3 regions of the Marinobacter bohaiensis genome follow, and region 2 is predicted to be linked to each of the others. Evidence: predicted binding sites of a transcription regulator. Region 2 holds the regulator's gene; each other region holds the start of a gene.

What was found. Region 2 encodes LexA, which represses DNA repair genes until DNA is damaged. Its sites were predicted from a motif close to CTGTNTNNNNANACAG; they were not measured.
Region 1: the regulator LexA is predicted to act here: its motif matches at 4,633-4,648, upstream of imuA (translesion DNA synthesis-associated protein ImuA).
Region 3: the regulator LexA is predicted to act here: its motif matches at 1,763-1,778, upstream of recN (DNA repair protein RecN).

Annotation. Positions count from the first base shown of each region.
Region 1 covers NZ_QGEH01000001.1:2,755,799-2,761,611, forward strand. Annotated here, with positions in the region: gene serC (3-phosphoserine/phosphohydroxythreonine transaminase) at 1-198, opposite strand, end outside; gene gyrA (DNA gyrase subunit A) at 238-2,859, opposite strand; gene purU (formyltetrahydrofolate deformylase) at 3,160-4,014, opposite strand; gene DKK67_RS12360 (4a-hydroxytetrahydrobiopterin dehydratase) at 4,183-4,521, opposite strand; gene imuA (translesion DNA synthesis-associated protein ImuA) at 4,667-5,362, shown strand; gene DKK67_RS12370 (Y-family DNA polymerase) at 5,371-5,813, shown strand, end outside.
Region 2 covers NZ_QGEH01000004.1:106,677-112,489, forward strand. Annotated here, with positions in the region: gene DKK67_RS17135 (DUF6586 family protein) at 209-685, shown strand; gene DKK67_RS17140 (hypothetical protein) at 775-1,035, shown strand; gene DKK67_RS17145 (cell division inhibitor SulA) at 1,532-2,056, opposite strand; gene lexA (transcriptional repressor LexA) at 2,090-2,698, opposite strand; gene yccX (acylphosphatase) at 2,793-3,065, opposite strand; gene DKK67_RS17160 (DUF6231 family protein) at 3,161-3,784, opposite strand; gene DKK67_RS17165 (amidoligase family protein) at 3,830-4,828, shown strand; gene DKK67_RS17170 (gamma-glutamyl-gamma-aminobutyrate hydrolase family protein) at 4,804-5,520, shown strand; gene DKK67_RS17175 (hypothetical protein) at 5,604-5,807, opposite strand.
Region 3 covers NZ_QGEH01000001.1:734,707-740,519, forward strand. Annotated here, with positions in the region: gene recN (DNA repair protein RecN) at 20-1,699, opposite strand; gene grpE (nucleotide exchange factor GrpE) at 1,925-2,518, shown strand; gene dnaK (molecular chaperone DnaK) at 2,633-4,561, shown strand; gene dnaJ (molecular chaperone DnaJ) at 4,727-5,813, shown strand, end outside.

The DNA of each region.
Region 1 (5,813 bases), on a different contig from region 2:
GTCGTCGGGCACGCCCGCCAGTTCCCGGAGATCCTGCTCGGCGGTCTCGGCAATCGCGACGAACTCGTCGCTGCGGTGACTCATTTCCATCACCGACATGCCGGTCCCCTGCCAATCCAGCATTTCCTCCCGGGCCTGCCGGAGGACCTCTTCCGGCAAGGTCGCCGGGCCCGCACAGAAGTTATACGCTCTGCTCATTACCGCCTGCTCTCTCCTCGTTACTGGGAATGCGGACCGTCAGTCCGCATCGCCTCCGGTTTCCGGCGCGTCGGTCGCGCCTTCTTCCGCGGCGCCTTCATCGCCCTCACCCTCTTCGCCTTCATCGTCGCTTTCGGCGATGCGCTGAACCGCCACCAGGCGCTCGTCTTCCTGAGCCAGACGGATCAGGCGTACACCCTGGGTGTTCCGGCTCAGCAGGGAAACCTCACCGGTGCTGGAGCGCACCAGGGTGCCCTTGTCGGAGATCAGCATCATCTCATCGCCTTCGAACACCTGGGTCGCCGACACCAGGTTACCGTTACGCTCGGAACACTGCATGGCGATGACGCCCTGGCTGCCACGACTGTAGGCCGGGAATTCTTCCAGCTGGGTGCGCTTGCCATAGCCGTTTTCACTGGCGGTCAGGATCATGCCGTCTTCTTCCGGAATGATCAGAGACACCACGCGGTGGCCATCAGGCATCTTGATACCACGCACACCGCGCGCAGTCCGACCCATCGCGCGCACCTGCTCTTCCTGGAAGCGCACAGCCTTGCCGGCGGAGGAGAACAGCATGACCTCGGACTCGCCGGCGGTAATGGCCGCGCCGATCAGGGTGTCGCCCTCGTCCAGGGACAGGGCAATCAGGCCACTGCTGCGCGGGCGCGAGAAATTCGGCAGCGGGGTCTTCTTGACCACACCGGCGGAGGTGGCCATCAGCACGTAATGGTCTTCCGGATAATCGCGCACCGGCAGGAAGGTGGTGACACGCTCATCCTCATCCAGCGGCAGAATGTTGACCATCGGCCGGCCCCGCGCCCCACGGCTGGCCTGGGGAATCTCGAACACCCGCAGCCAGTACACCTTACCCTTGTTGGTGAAGCACAGGATGGTGTCGTGGGAGTTGGCGACCAGCAGCTTCTCGATGAAATCCTCTTCCTTCATCGCGGTCGAGGAGCGGCCACGGCCACCACGGCGCTGGGCCTGGTAGGCCTCCACCGGCTGGGTCTTGGCGTAACCGTTGTGGGAGATGGTCACCACCAGGTCTTCCTCGTCGATCAGATCGGCGATGGTCAGGTCGCGGCGGGAGCTGGTGATCTCGGTGCGGCGCTCGTCGCCGAACTCGGACACGATGGCTTCCAGCTCTTCCTGAATGACTTCCATCAGGCGCGCCGGCTCGCTGAGGATGTGGATCAGCTCGGCGATCTTGTCGAGGATTTCCTTGTATTCGTTCTGCAGCTTCTCGGTTTCCAGACCGGTCAGGCGGTGCAGGCGCAGGTCCAGAATGGCCTGGGCCTGCTCCGGCGACAGGTGGTAGATCCCGTCGCGCATGCCGAAGATCTCCGGCAGATCGTCCGGACGACAGGCGTCCTGACCGGCGCGTTCGAGCATGTCGGACACCTGCCCCGGCTGCCAGCCTTTGGCCAGCAGCTTTTCCTTGGCTTCCGCCGCGGACGGGGACTGCTTGATCAGCTCGATGACTTCGTCGATGTTGGCCAGTGCAACCGTGAGACCTTCCAGGATGTGGCCGCGCTCACGGGCCTTGCGCAGTTCGTAGATGGTCCGGCGGGTAACCACTTCGCGCCGGTGACGGACAAACGCTTCCAGGATCTGCTTCAGGTTGAGGATCTTCGGCTCGCCGTTGATCAGGGCCACCATGTTGATGCCGAACACGGTTTCCATCTGGGTGTGGGCAAATAGGTTGTTGACCACCACCTCGGCGTTCTCGCCCCGGCGCAGCTCGATCACCACGCGGATGCCTTCCTTGTTGGACTCGTCGCGCAGCTCGGAGATGCCTTCGACGCGCTTCTCCTTGACCAGCTCGGCGATCTTCTCGATCAGGCGGGCCTTGTTAAGCTGGTACGGCAGCTGGGTGATGATGATAGCCTCGCGGCCGGTCTTCTTGTCGATCACCTCGATCTCGTGACGGGCACGGATATAGATGCGACCGCGACCGGTGCGGTAGGCCTCGATGATGCCGGCACGGCCGTTGATGATGCCTTCGGTCGGGAAATCCGGCCCCGGGATGTATTCCATCAGCTCATCGATGGTGATATCCGGGTTATCCATCAGCGCCAGGCAGCCGCTGACCACTTCTTTCAGGTTGTGCGGCGGAATGTTGGTCGCCATGCCTACGGCAATGCCGGAGGAACCGTTGACCAACAGGTTGGGCACACGGGTCGGCAGGACGTCGGGAATCTGCTCGGTGCCGTCGTAGTTGGGTACGAAGTCGACGGTTTCCTTGTCCAGATCCGCCAGCAGCGAGTGCGCAATCTTCTCCATGCGGATTTCGGTGTAACGCATGGCCGCCGCGTTATCACCGTCGATGGAGCCAAAGTTACCCTGGCCGTCTACCAGCGGGTAGCGCATGGAAAACGGCTGAGCCATCCGCACGATGGTGTCGTAAACCGCGGAATCGCCATGCGGGTGGTATTTACCGATGACGTCACCCACCACACGGGCGGATTTCTTGTAGGCCTTGTTCCAGTCGTTGTTCAGCTCCGACATCGCGAACAGGACACGACGGTGAACCGGCTTGAGGCCGTCGCGGACATCGGGCAGGGCCCGCCCGACGATCACGCTCATGGCGTAATCGAGATAGGACTGTTTCAGCTCGTCTTCAATATTTACGGGCAGGATCTCTTTGGCTAATTCACCCATCGAGAAGGATTCCTTTGCGTTTGCTGGAAGTCGTCCTTGCGGGAATCGGCATTGGCTCCGCTTCCCGGACACTGGCTTTCCGGACTGGCTTCTTCGGCCACCGGAAACGACCTTGCCGGACGCTGCTTTATTCGCCGGGGAAACATGGCCCCTCTCGCACGTGAGAGGCTCCCCAGGGCGGATTTATAAGCCGTCGATGATACCACAATCGAGGCCCCGGGGTGACATCGAAATGCCGTCTAAATGAAGGAAGGAAGTCAGCTTTCCGGAGGTCGGGCGACCTCCGGATCAAACCCGCGTTCAGGTGAAAACGACGGTCTTGTTCTCGTGAGTGATGACGCGGTCCTCAATGTGCGAACGCAAGCCTCGGGCCAGCACATTCTTCTCGACATCCTTGCCCAGTCGCACCATGTCCTCGATGGTGTCGCTGTGGCTGACGCGGATCACGTCCTGCTCGATAATCGGCCCCTCGTCCAGATCCTGGGTCACGTAGTGGCAGGTGGCGCCAATCAGCTTGACCCCGCGGCTGTAAGCCTGGTGGTAAGGACGCGCGCCGGCGAACGACGGCAGGAAGCTGTGATGGATATTGATCACCTTGCCGGCGTACTGCTCGCACACCTCCGGCGGCAGGATTTGCATGTAGCGGGCCAGCACGATCACATCCGCGCCGTAGTGGGCGAACAGATTATTCACCTCGGCGAAGGCTTCGGGCTTGTTGTCCCTGGTCACCGGTACGTGGTGATAGGGAATATCGTGCCACTCCACCATGCGGCGCAGGTCGTCGTGGTTGGAGATCACCGCCACGATTTCCGCGTTCAGCTCCTTGCTGTGCCAGCGGTGCAGCAGGTCCGCCAGACAGTGAGATTCCTTGGAGCACATCAGCACAACCTTCTTGGGCTCGGCGGAATCCGCCACATGCCAGGTCATGTCGAATTCCCGGGCAATCGGTTCGAAGGCGGCGCGGAACTGATCCAGGCCGAAGGGAATGGAACTGGCCTTGATCTCGTGCCGCATAAAGAACCAGCCGGCCTGGTTGTCGGCGTGGTGGCTGGCCTCGGTGATCCAGCCGTTGTAGGTAGTCAGGAAGTTACTGACCTTGGCCACGATGCCAACCCGGTCAGGACAGGAAATCACCAGACGATATGTATGTTCCATGCGTTATCACAGCCATCCGGAAAGGCCGCCGCCGGAAGCCCGCAGGCAGCCTCTCATTCAATCTCGGAGACGGAAAACGGCGGCACGGCCGCTTTCCAGCGAAACGCCGCATGATAACGGATTGTCCGGGCCGGCGTAAGCCACCGGTCCGGCGGGAATTACCGAGACTCAGTGCGCCAGGTCGTCGGTACGAGCGGCCATGATGAAGTCGTTGCGATGCAGGCCGCCGATCTTGTGGGTCCACCAGTGAACCGTGACCTTGCCGTACTCGGTCAGCAGGGCCGGATGATGCCCCTCCGACTCGGCCAACTCGCCCACCTTGTTGGTGAACGTCAATGCCTCGGCGAAATTCCTGAAGCGGAATACCCGCTCAAGCTGCCGCTCGCCATCCCGGGTCACCACCACCCAATCCGGCAGGTCGGCGCTGAGGGTATCGAGCTCCTTGCCGGTGACCTCGGGCGCATCGGCACGACAGGCTTCGCAGGACTCGGATTTCAACTCTGACATGACTTCCTCCTTGGTCCGGAATGGTCAGTCACAGCCTGCGCCCCACCCCGAAACAGGTCAACCCCCTTGCAAGCCATCCCACTCTTTGCAAACGACCACCCTCAACCTATACTGTATAAATAAACAGTATCGCAGAGAGACACGCATGAGCGAGATCCTCGACCAGCTACTCGACAACGCCCGCATCTGGCAGGCCAGCCGCCACCAGCAGGCCCTGGGTGCGGCAGCGGAGAGCACCGGCTTTGCCGCGCTCGACGCGCAACTGCCCGGCGGCGGTTGGCCCCGTGGCGCCCTGATTGAATGCCTGACCCCCGCCCCCGGCATTGGCGAACTGCGCCTGCTGCTGCCGGCCCTGTGCCGCCTGTCCCGTGCCGGGCAGACCGTATTCTGGATCGACCCGCCACACACACCCTACGCACCGGCCCTGGCCCGGGCGCAGGTGGAACTGAACCAGGTGGTGAGTGTGCAGACCCAAAGCCGGGAGGACCGGCTCTGGGCCCTGGAGAACTGCCTGCGCTCGCACACCACCGGCCTGGCCATGATCTGGCTCGATGCCGCCAGGCGCAGCGACATCCGCCGAATCCAATTGGCTGCCGAAGCGGGCGATAATCTGTGCGTCCTGTTCCGGGACGCGCGCTATGCCGACCAGTCCTCCCCCGCTGCCCTGCGCCTGCAACTGAATCCCCTGGCGAACGGCCAGTTGCAGGCGAATATCCTCAAACGCCGTGGCGGCTGGCCCGTCGACGGCCTCACCCTGCCCCTGGCACCAGTGGCTCCGGCACAGGATGCCGAAGCCCTGCCTGGCAACGTCATCCGCGGCCCCTGGCCCCAACCGCACTGAGATCCGGCATGCTGTGGCTTTACCTGCACTTTCCCCACCTGTTGCTGGAGCATTTCAGCCAGAGCGAGACCTCGCCCCGCCCCATGGCACTGGTCAGCGGATACCCGCCACGGGTCACCCAGCTCAACCCGGAAGCCGCCCGGGCGGGCGTAACGATTGGCCAGAGCCCCCAGACCGCCAGCGCCCTGGCGGACGGCCTGCAACTGATTCCCGCCGACATGGAGGAGCAGGCCCGGGTTCTGGAGCAGCAAGCTGCCTGGCTCTACCGCCAGGCCGCCCGCATCAGCCTCTACCCACCGGACGGCCTCCTGGTCGAGGCCGGCAGCCTGCGTCGCCTGCACGGCGGCCTGGACAATCTGTGGCGCACCCTGGAAGCGGAGCTGGGCCGACGCCACCTGAGTGCCCAGCTGGCCTGCGGTAGCACGCCCCTGGGCGCCCGCCTACTGGCGCG
Region 2 (5,813 bases):
CGTTGCAAATTAAACAAGTGTTTAATTGTAGGAAGTTGTTAATCCTCACCAAATGGCCGCCCCGCCCTGGAGCCCATCCGCCACGCCTCCCTGTGCTTCCCGGCGGAGACCGTCGCAACGCCGCCTGCACATCCACGGACACGGCAAGCGAAACCGGAATCTGTTAGACTGGCTCATCAGCTCAACCACCGGATCCGCGGAGTCGTTCATGGCGTCACAGTGGCCCACATTCACCAGGCAGAAGCTATTCCTGGCCAATACACTGTTTCGTCTGGCCGAGGAGCAGGATCAGGCAACCCGTCGCGAAGCGAGCTTGCAGGGTGGAGTTGCGCTGCTCTCCGAAACCCGGAGCGCCCTGCTCTCCCTGATTGCCGACCTGTATCAGGTGAGTCCTGCATCTAGGAACAGCATCGACGCCTTGGCAGAGGCCATTGACTACACCTGTCGCGAGGTAGAGGAGTTGCGCGCGCTGGCCACTGAGCCAGGATCCTGGTGGCAACATGTTGATGGGCTACTGGCCGAGCAGGGCCGCCCTGTCGACCGCAAGAAAGCGGAAGCCCAGGACAACCTGATCGCGGTATCCGCCCAGTCCGGACCGGACCGTACACCGGCAGAACTGCTCAAGACGACCGAAGCCATACGCCGCTACATCGACGGCGTGCTGGAAAGGCACGAAGAGTGGTAGGCTTTCGATCCTGACGAGGACCGACGGCATCAAACGCCAAAATGAATCGAATTGAGAAGGCCGAAAGCCTTCCGATAAAGGCTGTATTTATGTCCACATCCATTCTGGAAATCGTAGAACTCCCCGATGGCGATTTTGCCCTGCAGCGGGTCGATGACGATTCGGCGCCTCTGGTCCGCATCTCCTTCTCCCAGGAAGCGCGTGACATGATGGAAGATCGCGACCTGTCCGTGGCAAAGGCCATGATGACAGCGGGTATCGAAGCGGTGGGCGACATTGCCCACGCCATCGATTGGGAAGACGAGGATGCGGAGCTGCCCGCTCCCTCCCAGTCCCGCACGCTGCACTAGTCGACCACACCGTATACCCACGCCAGGGGCCGGACGCGACAGGACGGTCTATGGCGGCGGAAGCCGGCCATCCGCAGAATGCCTTAACTTGAAGGGTTCCGAGCAACACCGGATGGCTTGGCGAAGAATGATGATCAAGGGAGGGACATTCCGAGCGCCGCGTGCGCTGCTGCGGGAGAGCCGTCGGGCGCGGTCGTCCATTCCCATCGTCGGCACACCGAACCACCACGGCCAGGGTGGCTATCCGCCGGCGTTATCCATTTACCAGCGCAATCTCTACAGGCCACGACGGCCTGTGAATACGAACCAACCCGCGCAGTAGGTCTTGCCGGGCCGGAAACCACACCGCCGTTTACGTCATCCAGACGCCCACCATCCAACGACGACGTACCCTGCGTTACAACTCGTCCGAGCATGAACCATCAGGGCGCAGCCTGCCCTGACACGGCCTCACCGAATGCCTTACCCGGACATGAAACCCGGAAAGTCGCCCGGCCTAACGCTGCCTCAGAACAACGCCGTGGCTCTCCCCTTTGGCAGAGGCCTGCTGCAAGCGATCCATGGCGGCCGTTCCCGGCGTGCCTGCGGTCCACATCACCACCGCGTGGCAGGTACCGGCCCGCAGCGCGCGCTCCGCCAATTCCTGGGCGTCAAACTGATCGTTTGAGCGCAGGACCAGAATCTCGCCGGCAACAATGCCATGGGTCTGCTGCCACTTCTGCATCAACGCCTGGGGAGGATCGATCCAGGCCAGCCAGCGACGCTCCTGGTTCAGCTGGGTCAGCATGGGGAGCAGCAGCTGCATGTTCTCGACCTGACCTTCCGGCAATATGATTTCGGTCACATTGCCCTGGGGCTCGCGAGCCGGAGCGTCAGGCGTTTCCGGAGCCCGAAGCGGGCGCTCCTGCGAGTGGATCGCCACCGGCCTGGCCAGACGGCTCCGACGCTTCAGCGATCGGTCCGCCAGCGCCACGGGCACCGGATTCTGGGAAAGAGTCTGGTTAAAACTGAGCTGCTCCACGGGACACCTCCGAATGTCGCACGGGCCAGGCTATCAGTGCATATCCGACCGACGGATCACACCGACACCCAAGCCTTCGATAAACAGTTCCTGCTCGGTCAAATCAACGTCAATGGGCTGGAATTCCTCGTTTTCCGGCAGCAGGTAAACGTGGGTCCCTTCACGCTTGAAGCGCTTGACGGTCACTTCCTCACCCACACGGGCCACGACGACCTGGCCGTTCTGGACGTCCTGGGTCCGGTGGACGGCCAGCAGGTCGCCGTCAAGAATGCCAATGTCCTTCATGCTCATGCCGCGCACGCGCAGCAGGTAGTCGGCAGACGGGGAAAAGAAGGTGGGTTGCAGGGCACAGTAATCGTCAATGTGTTCCTGCGCGAGGATCGGACTACCGGCGGCTACCTGCCCCACGATGGGCAAACCGGGATCCTCTTCCGCTTCAGGCAGGCGGATGCCACGGCTGGCGCCGGGCACCATCTCGATTGCGCCTTTACGGGCCAGCGCCCGCAAGTGTTCCTCAGCCGCGTTGGCCGACTTGAACCCCAGTTCCCTGGCGATTTCGGCCCGGGTGGGGGGATAACCCGTGTCGTCCACGTAGCGGCGGATTACGTCCAGAACCTGGGATTGTCTCGGTGTCAGCTTCATGCCGTTTACCTGTCTTTATATACAGTACGAGTGACTATATACAGTATTTTATCCAGTGTAAAGACTGGAGACAGGACGGCGTTGCATCACGCGACTACTTGACCGTGAAAGACTTCCTGGGCCGGTAGGCCATGCCCTCGACGTCCACTTTGTCCACCCGGGCGCGGTCGGGGCCCTTGTGCAGCCACTCAACCAGGGACTCTACGGCCGCTTCATCGCCACAGGCGAAGACTTCGACCGAGCCGTCTTCCAGATTCTTCACGTACCCGGTCAGCCCCAGCGCCCTGGCCTTTTCCTGGGTACTGGCCCGAAACAAAACGCCCTGAACCTGTCCATAAACTCGGGCTTTCACACATTGCTCTTCCATTGCAACCTCCCGGAAAGACTCTGATCTGTGACCTCGTGGGTGATACCCTAACCCGGCGCGACGTCGCTGAAAATATCGCGCCGGCAAGCGTACCGCTACCAGCGGTATTTCCCCCAATTCTCGGGGTTGGCCCAATACCGGGGGTTGTTCCACTCCCGAGGGCGATTATAGGTTTCGATGTCATAGGTGAACAGTTCGGTACCGTCGTCAAAACGGTCATGACGATGGAAGGCAAGCGCGACCATGTCGCTGAAGGTCCAGCCGTCGTCCGGTGCCAGACTGACCGCGACACGACGCGCCCCGGCATTGCGCAGCCAGCCCAGGAACTGCCGGGCTTCTTCGTGGGACAGACGGCCCATCAGTTCAGTAACCAGTGCCAGATCCGCCACGGCCTCCTGGTGCTCAACGACCGCCAGGGGCGCTTCGGAGACATCCGTCAGTTCGATACCGGCGTATTCAGCCCAGACATCGCCAATATGTCGGGCGGTTTCCCCCGCGACCAGCAGCGATTCGGGCCGGTACTGCCCCAGCAGCTGTTTCAGGCTTTGTTCCAGCATGATGCTCCCATCCCGGTGCATGGAGCCGATCAGTGTAACAGTACGCGCGTGGAATGGCGCATCCGGCCGTCGCCTCGGCAGGCGGGCCGGATCGTCCCGGCACGGGTCCTGCTTGAACCACATCACCGCCGGGATTGACGCGGCCACAACGAACTGCGACAAAGCCTACAGGAACCTCACAGCGGCCAACCCAACCAAGGAGCCGAAATGACAGTGGAACAGGCGTGCCGGATGCCCAGCATCCTCAAAAACCAGGACGGCGAGGAACGACGCGTCGGCGTGGAGATCGAGATATCCGGGCTCTCCTACGACAGCCTCGTCCGCCTCTGCGGCAAGCTGCTCAAGGGGGAGCCGCACCTGACATCCCGCTACGTCACCCGCCTGGATACGCCCCAGGGCGAATACACCATCGAGCTGGATTCCGACCCGATCAAGGACCTGGACCTGCAGGACGACCGGCTGCCCGACTCCATACGCGAACTCGGCGGCCACGCCATGGAAGTGATCGACGCAGCGGCCGAACGCATCGTGCCGCTGGAAATCGTCAGCCCGCCGCTGCCGCTGTCGGAGCTGGAGACCATGGAGGAACTCTGTAACAAGCTGCGCGACGCCGGTGCCGTAGGCAGTCGCGAGGCGCTGATCTACGCCTTCGGCCTGCAGCTGAACCCGGAGCTGCCCAACCTGGAAAGCGGCACCCTGCTGGCCTACCTGCGGGCTTTCGCGGCGCTCTACGAGTGGCTGAAATCGCGTCATCAGCTGGATATCAGCCGTAAGTTCACTACCTACATCGAACCCTGGGACACGGACTACGTGGACCTGATCATGCAGCCGGACTATCAGCCCGACCGCGCCACGCTGATGAAGGATTACCTGCACTACAATCCGACCCGCAACCGCGCGCTCGACTTGCTGCCGCTGTTCTCCCACCTCGACGACGGCCTGCTGCGGCAGTACGTCGACGACGAACGCATCAAGGCCCGCCCGACCCTGCACTACCGCCTGCCTGACTGCGACATCGACAACCCGCGCTGGCACTTCTCCGACGTGTGGAACGACTGGGTGGTGGTCGAGGAACTGGCAGCGGACGCAAAACGTCTGCAGGACCTGATGGCCGCCTACCGCGAAAGCCGCAAGTTCAGCTTCCGCAACCTGACCACTAGCTGGAAGGACCGCTGCGAGGAATGGCTGGCTCAGAACCTGGCTTGACCATCGGCATCAGCGGCCCGTCGCGACAGCGCCTGCCCCATCGCCTGATGCGACTGGGGCTGAGACTGTTCGGTGCGCGCCCGCTGTTCATTCGCCCGGGCTCGCGGGTGGACGTGTCCATGCTGGACGGGCTGATCCTGTCCGGCGGCACCCACGTCCATCCCGACCGGTTCGGCCAGGCGCCCGAAGTACGAGCCCGATACGACCGACTGCGGGACGAGACCGACTGGCGCCTGCTGGCGGAAACCGAGCGCCTGCACCTGCCGGTGTTGGGTATCTGCCGGGGGGCGCAGCTGATCAACGTGTTCCGCGGCGGCTCCCTGTGCCAGAACGTCACGCCGCTGCGGGTCAATACCCGGCACCGACCGCTGCTGCTGCCGCTGCAGACCGTTCGCCTGGTCCATGGCAGCCTGCTGGGCCAGATCATGCTGGGGCCCACCATTGGAGCCAACCGCATTCACAGCCAGGCGATCAAGCGGCTGGGACGCGGTCTGCGGGTGGTCGCCCTCGACAACGACTATTTTGTGCAGGCGGTGGAGAGCGAGGAAGGGCAATGGCTGCTGGGTGTCCAGTGGCATCCGGAATACCTGCTGTATCACCCGTTGCACCGGCGGATTTTCGAGTGCTTCGTGCACGCGGCCCGGCAACAGAAGCTGCGGCGCCTGGGACAGAGTGAAGGCAGCGCCCTGTGACGCGGCCTGGTGAGCAAGTGCTCCGTTCGCCGTCCGGTCTGAACGTCGCCGGCACCCGCAACACCGTGTCGATCAGCGCCTGGTCAGATCGCCGCCAGGTATTTGGCCAGGACCGCTTTGAGCTGGCGCATGCGTTCCGGCTCCTGCTCATTGCCGTCAAGATGGCGCTCCACGAACTGGCGCAGATCCTCGCGTGTGCGGATCGTCGACGGATCGGCGCCGGTCAATTCCCACAGCACGCGCTGTTCGCGAGGCGTCAACCTGACCTGTTGTTCATGGACCAGCATGAAACT
Region 3 (5,813 bases), on a different contig from region 2:
TTGGGTCAAGCCGTTCCGTTCAGTGGTGAACGGCCTGCCCCTTCTGGAACATCTCCTGGGCGTGGGCCAGGGTCTGGTCGGTCATGTCCACGCCACCCAGCATGCGGGCGACCTCACGGACGCGACCGTCGTCGTTGAGTGTTTCAATACGTGAGAAGGTGGCGTCCCGCTCGCTGAACTTGCTGACGAACAGGTGCTGGTGAGCCTGTGCGGCCACCTGGGGCAAGTGGGTCACGCACAGGACCTGGCCGTTGGTGCCGAGCTGTCGCAGCAGGAGGCCTACCACTTCGGCGGTGCCGCCGCCGATACCCACGTCGACTTCGTCGAAGACCAGGGTGGGGATTGTTGAGGTCTGGGCCACGACGACCTGGATGGCCAGGCTGATCCGGGACAGTTCGCCGCCCGAGGCCACCTTGCTCAGTGACCGTGCGGGCTGCCCCGGGTTGGCGCTGATCAGGAATTCGATGTCCTCGTTGCCAACCGCGGCTGGGGTGTCCGATTCCTGGCGCGCGAGCCGGGTGACGAACTGCACCGAGGGCATGCTCAGCGACGCCAGTTCCTCGGCAATGCGTGTGTCCAGCCGTGCGGCCGCGTCTTCGCGTTTTGCGGTCAGCGCGTCCGCCTGTTCCTGCCAGGTCTGCCGGAACGCGTCGACTTCAGCTTCCAACTGCTCCAGGCTGCCTTCGCCGCCGTCCAGTTGCGCGAGTTCCTCCTGCAGTTGCCGGTGCAGTTCCAGCAGCTGCTCGGGGCCGACCCGGTGTTTGCGGGCCAGTTCGTAGACCGTGCTCAGGCGACCTTCCACCTCTTCCAGGCGAGCCGGGTCGGCGTCGTAATCTTCCACGAAATGCTGCAGGTTGTTACCTGCCTCGTTAATCTGGATCTGGGCTTCGTTGAGCATCTGCAGGGTGTCGGCCAGAGCCGGGACGTCCACCGGAAGCTGCTCCAGTTGCTGCAGGGCCTGCTGAATCAGTGACGCTGCGCTGGGCTCTTCTTCGCTGCACAGCTGGGCGGCCTGATGGCAGTTGCGCAGAACCGTTTCGGAGTGGGCCAGCCGGGCCTGTTCCGCCTCCAGATCGTCGAGCTCGCCTTCGGCCAGCGCCAGACGGTCCAGCTCTTCCACCTGATAGCGAAGCAATTGCAGTTTTGCCTCATTCTCGTCGCGGTTGCTGCGCAGTTCGGTGAGCCGCTGCCGGCTTTTTTGCCAGGCTTTCCAGGCGTCTCGCGTGGACTCGGCAAGCTTCTCGGCGCCGGCGAACTCATCCAGCAGTTTGCGGTGGGTGTCTTTCTGCAGCAGGGATTGATGCTGATGCTGACTGTGGATGTCCATCAGCATGCCGCCAAGCTGGCGCAGGTCGGCCAGCGGGCAGGGCTGGCCATTGATATAGGCACGTGAGCGACCGTCCTTGCTGATCACGCGGCGCAGGATGCACTCATGCTCGTCGTCCAGGTCGTGGGCTTCCAGCCAGTCGGTGGCTTCGGGAATCCGGCTGACGTCGAAGCGGGCGGTGATGTCGGCCCGCTTGGCTCCGTGCCGCACGGCGCCCGCGTCTGCGCGGCCGCCGAGGACCAGGCCGAGGGCGTCAAGGACGATGGACTTGCCCGCCCCGGTTTCTCCCGTCAGCGTGGTCATGCCCTGGCGGAACCGCAGTTCAACGCGCTCGGCAATGGCGTAGTTGGCGACGATCAGTTGGTTCAGCATGAAGCCCTCCCGGATCGTGTGCGCCCTGAATGGCGCGGTGAAGTCTGGTTGGATGCGTTGTCACTGTTAATTCATACAGTGACTGTGAATATATACAGTGTTTGTTCAGTCTGCAAGTAATCTCGCCAAAGTGGTTGAAGTCCTCACGGGTGATCCCCATATCCCCGGCAAGCTAGTCAAGAAGGGCGGCATGCCGCCATTTTGCAGATAGATCAGGAGTGACTGATGAGCGCAGATGAATCCCGCAACGAGCAGGTTGAGGAAGAGCTGAACGAGGCACCCGAGGCGACTGAAGCGCCGACCGAAGAGCCCGTCGCCGAGGGGCAGGGCGAGGTTGAAGCCCTTCAGGCCCAGCTTTCCGAGCAGAAGGACCTGGTCCTGCGCACCCAGGCGGAAATGCAGAATGTGCGTCGTCGCGCGGACATCGATGTGGAGAAGGCGCGCAAGTTCGCGCTGGAGAAGTTCGTCAAGGAACTGCTGCCGGTGATCGACAGCCTGGAAAAGGCCGTCGAGAGCACCGAGGGCAAGTCGGCATCGGACGACGTGGTTGCCTCCATTCGCGAGGGGGCGGAAATGACCCTGAGTCTGTTCCGCAGCAGTCTCGAGAAGTTCAACGTGCAGGCCGTTGATCCCGTTGGCGAGCCGTTCGATCCGCAGCTCCACGAAGCCATGTCCATGGTGCCCGCGCCGGATGCGGAGCCCAACAGCGTGGTGTCCTGCATCCAGAAGGGGTACACCCTGAACGATCGTCTGGTGCGCCCGGCCATGGTGGTCGTGGCACGTCCTGACGACAGCGCAAAAATCGACGAGCAGGCTTGAAAACGCGCTTACCGAGCCAATATAGGCAGTAAACGCTCGACAAGCCGAGCCAAAGACAGAATGAACCATTGCGAATCAGGCAGATTCGGCAACTAAAGGAACTGGAGTCAATCAATGAGCAAAGTTATTGGTATCGACCTGGGGACCACGAACTCCTGTGTAGCCATCATGGATGGTGACAAGGTCAAGGTCATCGAGAACGCGGAAGGCGATCGCACCACGCCGTCCATCATCGCTTACACCGAAGACGGTGAAACGCTGGTCGGCCAGTCAGCCAAGCGTCAGGCCGTCACCAATCCGGACAACACCCTGTATGCCATCAAGCGACTGATCGGTCGTCGCTTCGAGGACAACGTTGTCCAGAAAGACATCAAGATGGTGCCCTACAAGATCGCCAAGGCCGACAACGGTGACGCCTGGGTTGAGGTGAAGGGCAAGAAGATGGCACCGCCGCAGGTTTCCGCGGAAGTGCTGAAGAAGATGAAGAAGACCGCCGAAGACTACCTCGGCGAAGAAGTCACCGAAGCGGTCATCACCGTTCCGGCCTACTTCAACGACAGTCAGCGTCAGGCCACCAAGGACGCCGGCAAGATCGCCGGTCTGGACGTCAAGCGGATCATCAACGAGCCGACCGCGGCGGCCCTGGCCTACGGCCTGGACAAGAAGGGCGGTGATCGCACGGTTGCTGTCTACGACCTGGGTGGCGGTACCTTCGATATCTCCATCATCGAAATCGCCGATGTCGACGGTGAGCACCAGTTCGAAGTGCTGGCCACCAACGGTGACACCTTCCTGGGTGGTGAAGACTTTGACCTGAAAGTCATCGAGTACCTGGCGGATCAGTTCAAGAAGGACAGCGGTATCGATCTGCGCGGCGATTCCCTGGCCATGCAGCGTCTGAAGGAAGCGGCCGAGAAAGCCAAGATCGAGCTGTCCAGCAGTCAACAGACCGACGTTAACCTGCCGTACATCACGGCGGACCAGAGCGGTCCCAAGCACCTCAACCTGAAGCTGACCCGCGCCAAGCTGGAAGCGCTGGTGGAAGACCTGGTCGACCGCAGCCTCGAGCCGTGCAAGGTCGCGCTGAAGGATTCCGGTGTGGACGCTTCCGAGATCGACGAAGTGATTCTGGTGGGCGGTCAGACCCGTATGCCGAAAGTCCAGGAGAAGGTTAAGAGCTTCTTCAACAAGGACGCGCGCAAGGACGTGAACCCGGACGAAGCGGTTGCCATGGGCGCGGCCATCCAGGCGGCGGTTCTGTCCGGTGACGTGAAAGACGTTCTGCTGCTGGACGTGACCCCGCTGACCCTGGGTATCGAAACCATGGGTGGTGTGGCCACGCCGCTGATCGAGAAGAACACCACGATCCCGACCAAGAAGTCGCAGACCTTCTCGACCGCCGATGACAACCAGACCGCCGTGACCATCCACGTGGTTCAGGGTGAGCGCAAGCAGGCGACCCAGAACAAGTCGCTGGGCCGTTTCGATCTGGCCGACATTCCGCCGGCGCCGCGCGGTGTGCCGCAGATCGAGGTCACTTTCGACATCGACGCCAATGGCATCCTGAACGTGTCCGCCAAGGACAAGGCCACCGGTAAAGAGCAGTCCATCGTGATCAAGGCCTCTTCCGGCCTGAGCGAGGACGAGATCGATCAGATGGTCCACGACGCTGAGGCGAACGCCGAAGAGGATCGCAAGTTCGAGGAGCTGATCCAGGCTCGCAACCAGGGCGACGGCATGGTTCACGCCGTACGCAAGACCCTGAGCGAAGCCGGCGACAAGGTCGACGAGCAGGAAAAAGAGTCCATCGAAACCGCGATCAGCGAGCTGGAAGAGGCGCTGAAGGGTGACGACAAGGACGACATCGAGGCCAAGACCCAGAAGCTGACCGAGGTCTCTTCTGAACTGGCCCAGAAGATGTACGCCGACCAGGCCGCTCAGGAAGGTGCCGAAGGCGCCGCCCAGGGTGAGCAGGCCCAGTCCAGCGGCGACGACGCCGTCGACGCTGAGTTCGAAGAAGTGAAAGATGAAGACAAGCGCTAAGCGCAACGTCTTCCGCTAGCCGCAAAACGCGGGGATTCATCTCCCCGCGTTTTGCGCGTTTGAAGGTTTGAGAAATTGTGCCCGGTGGCCAGCGTGCGCCGGGGGCAATGGGAATAGGCAGTCACAAGATCCCGGTGAGGCCGGGGTCTGCAACAGGTATCAGTCATGGCCAAACGCGATTATTACGAAGTTCTCGGAGTTTCCCGGGATGCGGACGACAAGGAAATAAAGCGCGCGTATCGTAAGCTTGCGATGAAATACCATCCGGACCGTAATCCGGATGACACGGAGGCCGAGAACAAGTTCAAGGAAGCCAGCGAAGCCTATGAAGTGCTGGCCGATGCGGGCAAGCGCAGCGCGTATGACCAGTTCGGCCACGCCGGTGTGGACGGCCAGGCCGGTGGTGGCGGCTTCGGCGGCGGTGGCGCCAGCTTCTCTGATATCTTTGGTGACGTCTTTGGCGATATCTTCGGGGGCGGCCGCGGTCGCAGCAACCGTGGGGCGGACCTGCGCTATACCCTGGAGCTGGATCTGGAAGAGGCGGTGAAAGGCACCACCGTGCAGATCAATGTGCCGGGACACGTCGAATGCGACGAGTGTGATGGCTCCGGCGCCGAGAAAGGCAGTCAGCCGGAAACCTGCGGTACCTGCGGTGGTATCGGTCAGGTGCGCATGCAGCAGGGATTCTTCGCGGTCCAGCAGGCCTGTCCGACCTGTCGGGGGTCGGGCAAGGTTATCAAGAATCCGTGCAAGAAGTGCCGGGGCGCCGGCCGTCTCGAGCAACCCAAGACCCTGTCGGTAAAAGTGCCGCCGGGTGTCGACACCGGCGACCGTATCCGTTTGTCCGGTGAGGGCGAAATGGGCATTGACGGTAGTCCGGCCGGCGACCTTTATGTCCAGGTCTCCGTGCGCGAGCATTCCATTTTCACCCGCGACGGTCGTAATCTGTACTGCGAGGTGCCGATCAGTATCGTGGATGCGTCCCTAGGTGGGGAGCTGGAAGTGCCCACGCTGGATGGTCGGGTCAAACTCAAGATCCCGCCGGAGACGCAAACCGGCAAACTGTTCCGCTTGCGCAACAAGGGCGTCACTCCGGTGCGCGGCGGGCCGGCCGGCGATTTGCTGTGCCGGGTGATCCTGGAGACGCCGGTCAAGCTGACCAAGCGCCAGAAAGAGTTGCTTGAGGAGTTCCAGCAGACCCTGGACGGGCAGAGTGGCAGCAACCACGCGCCGCGCAAGACCTCCTGGTTCG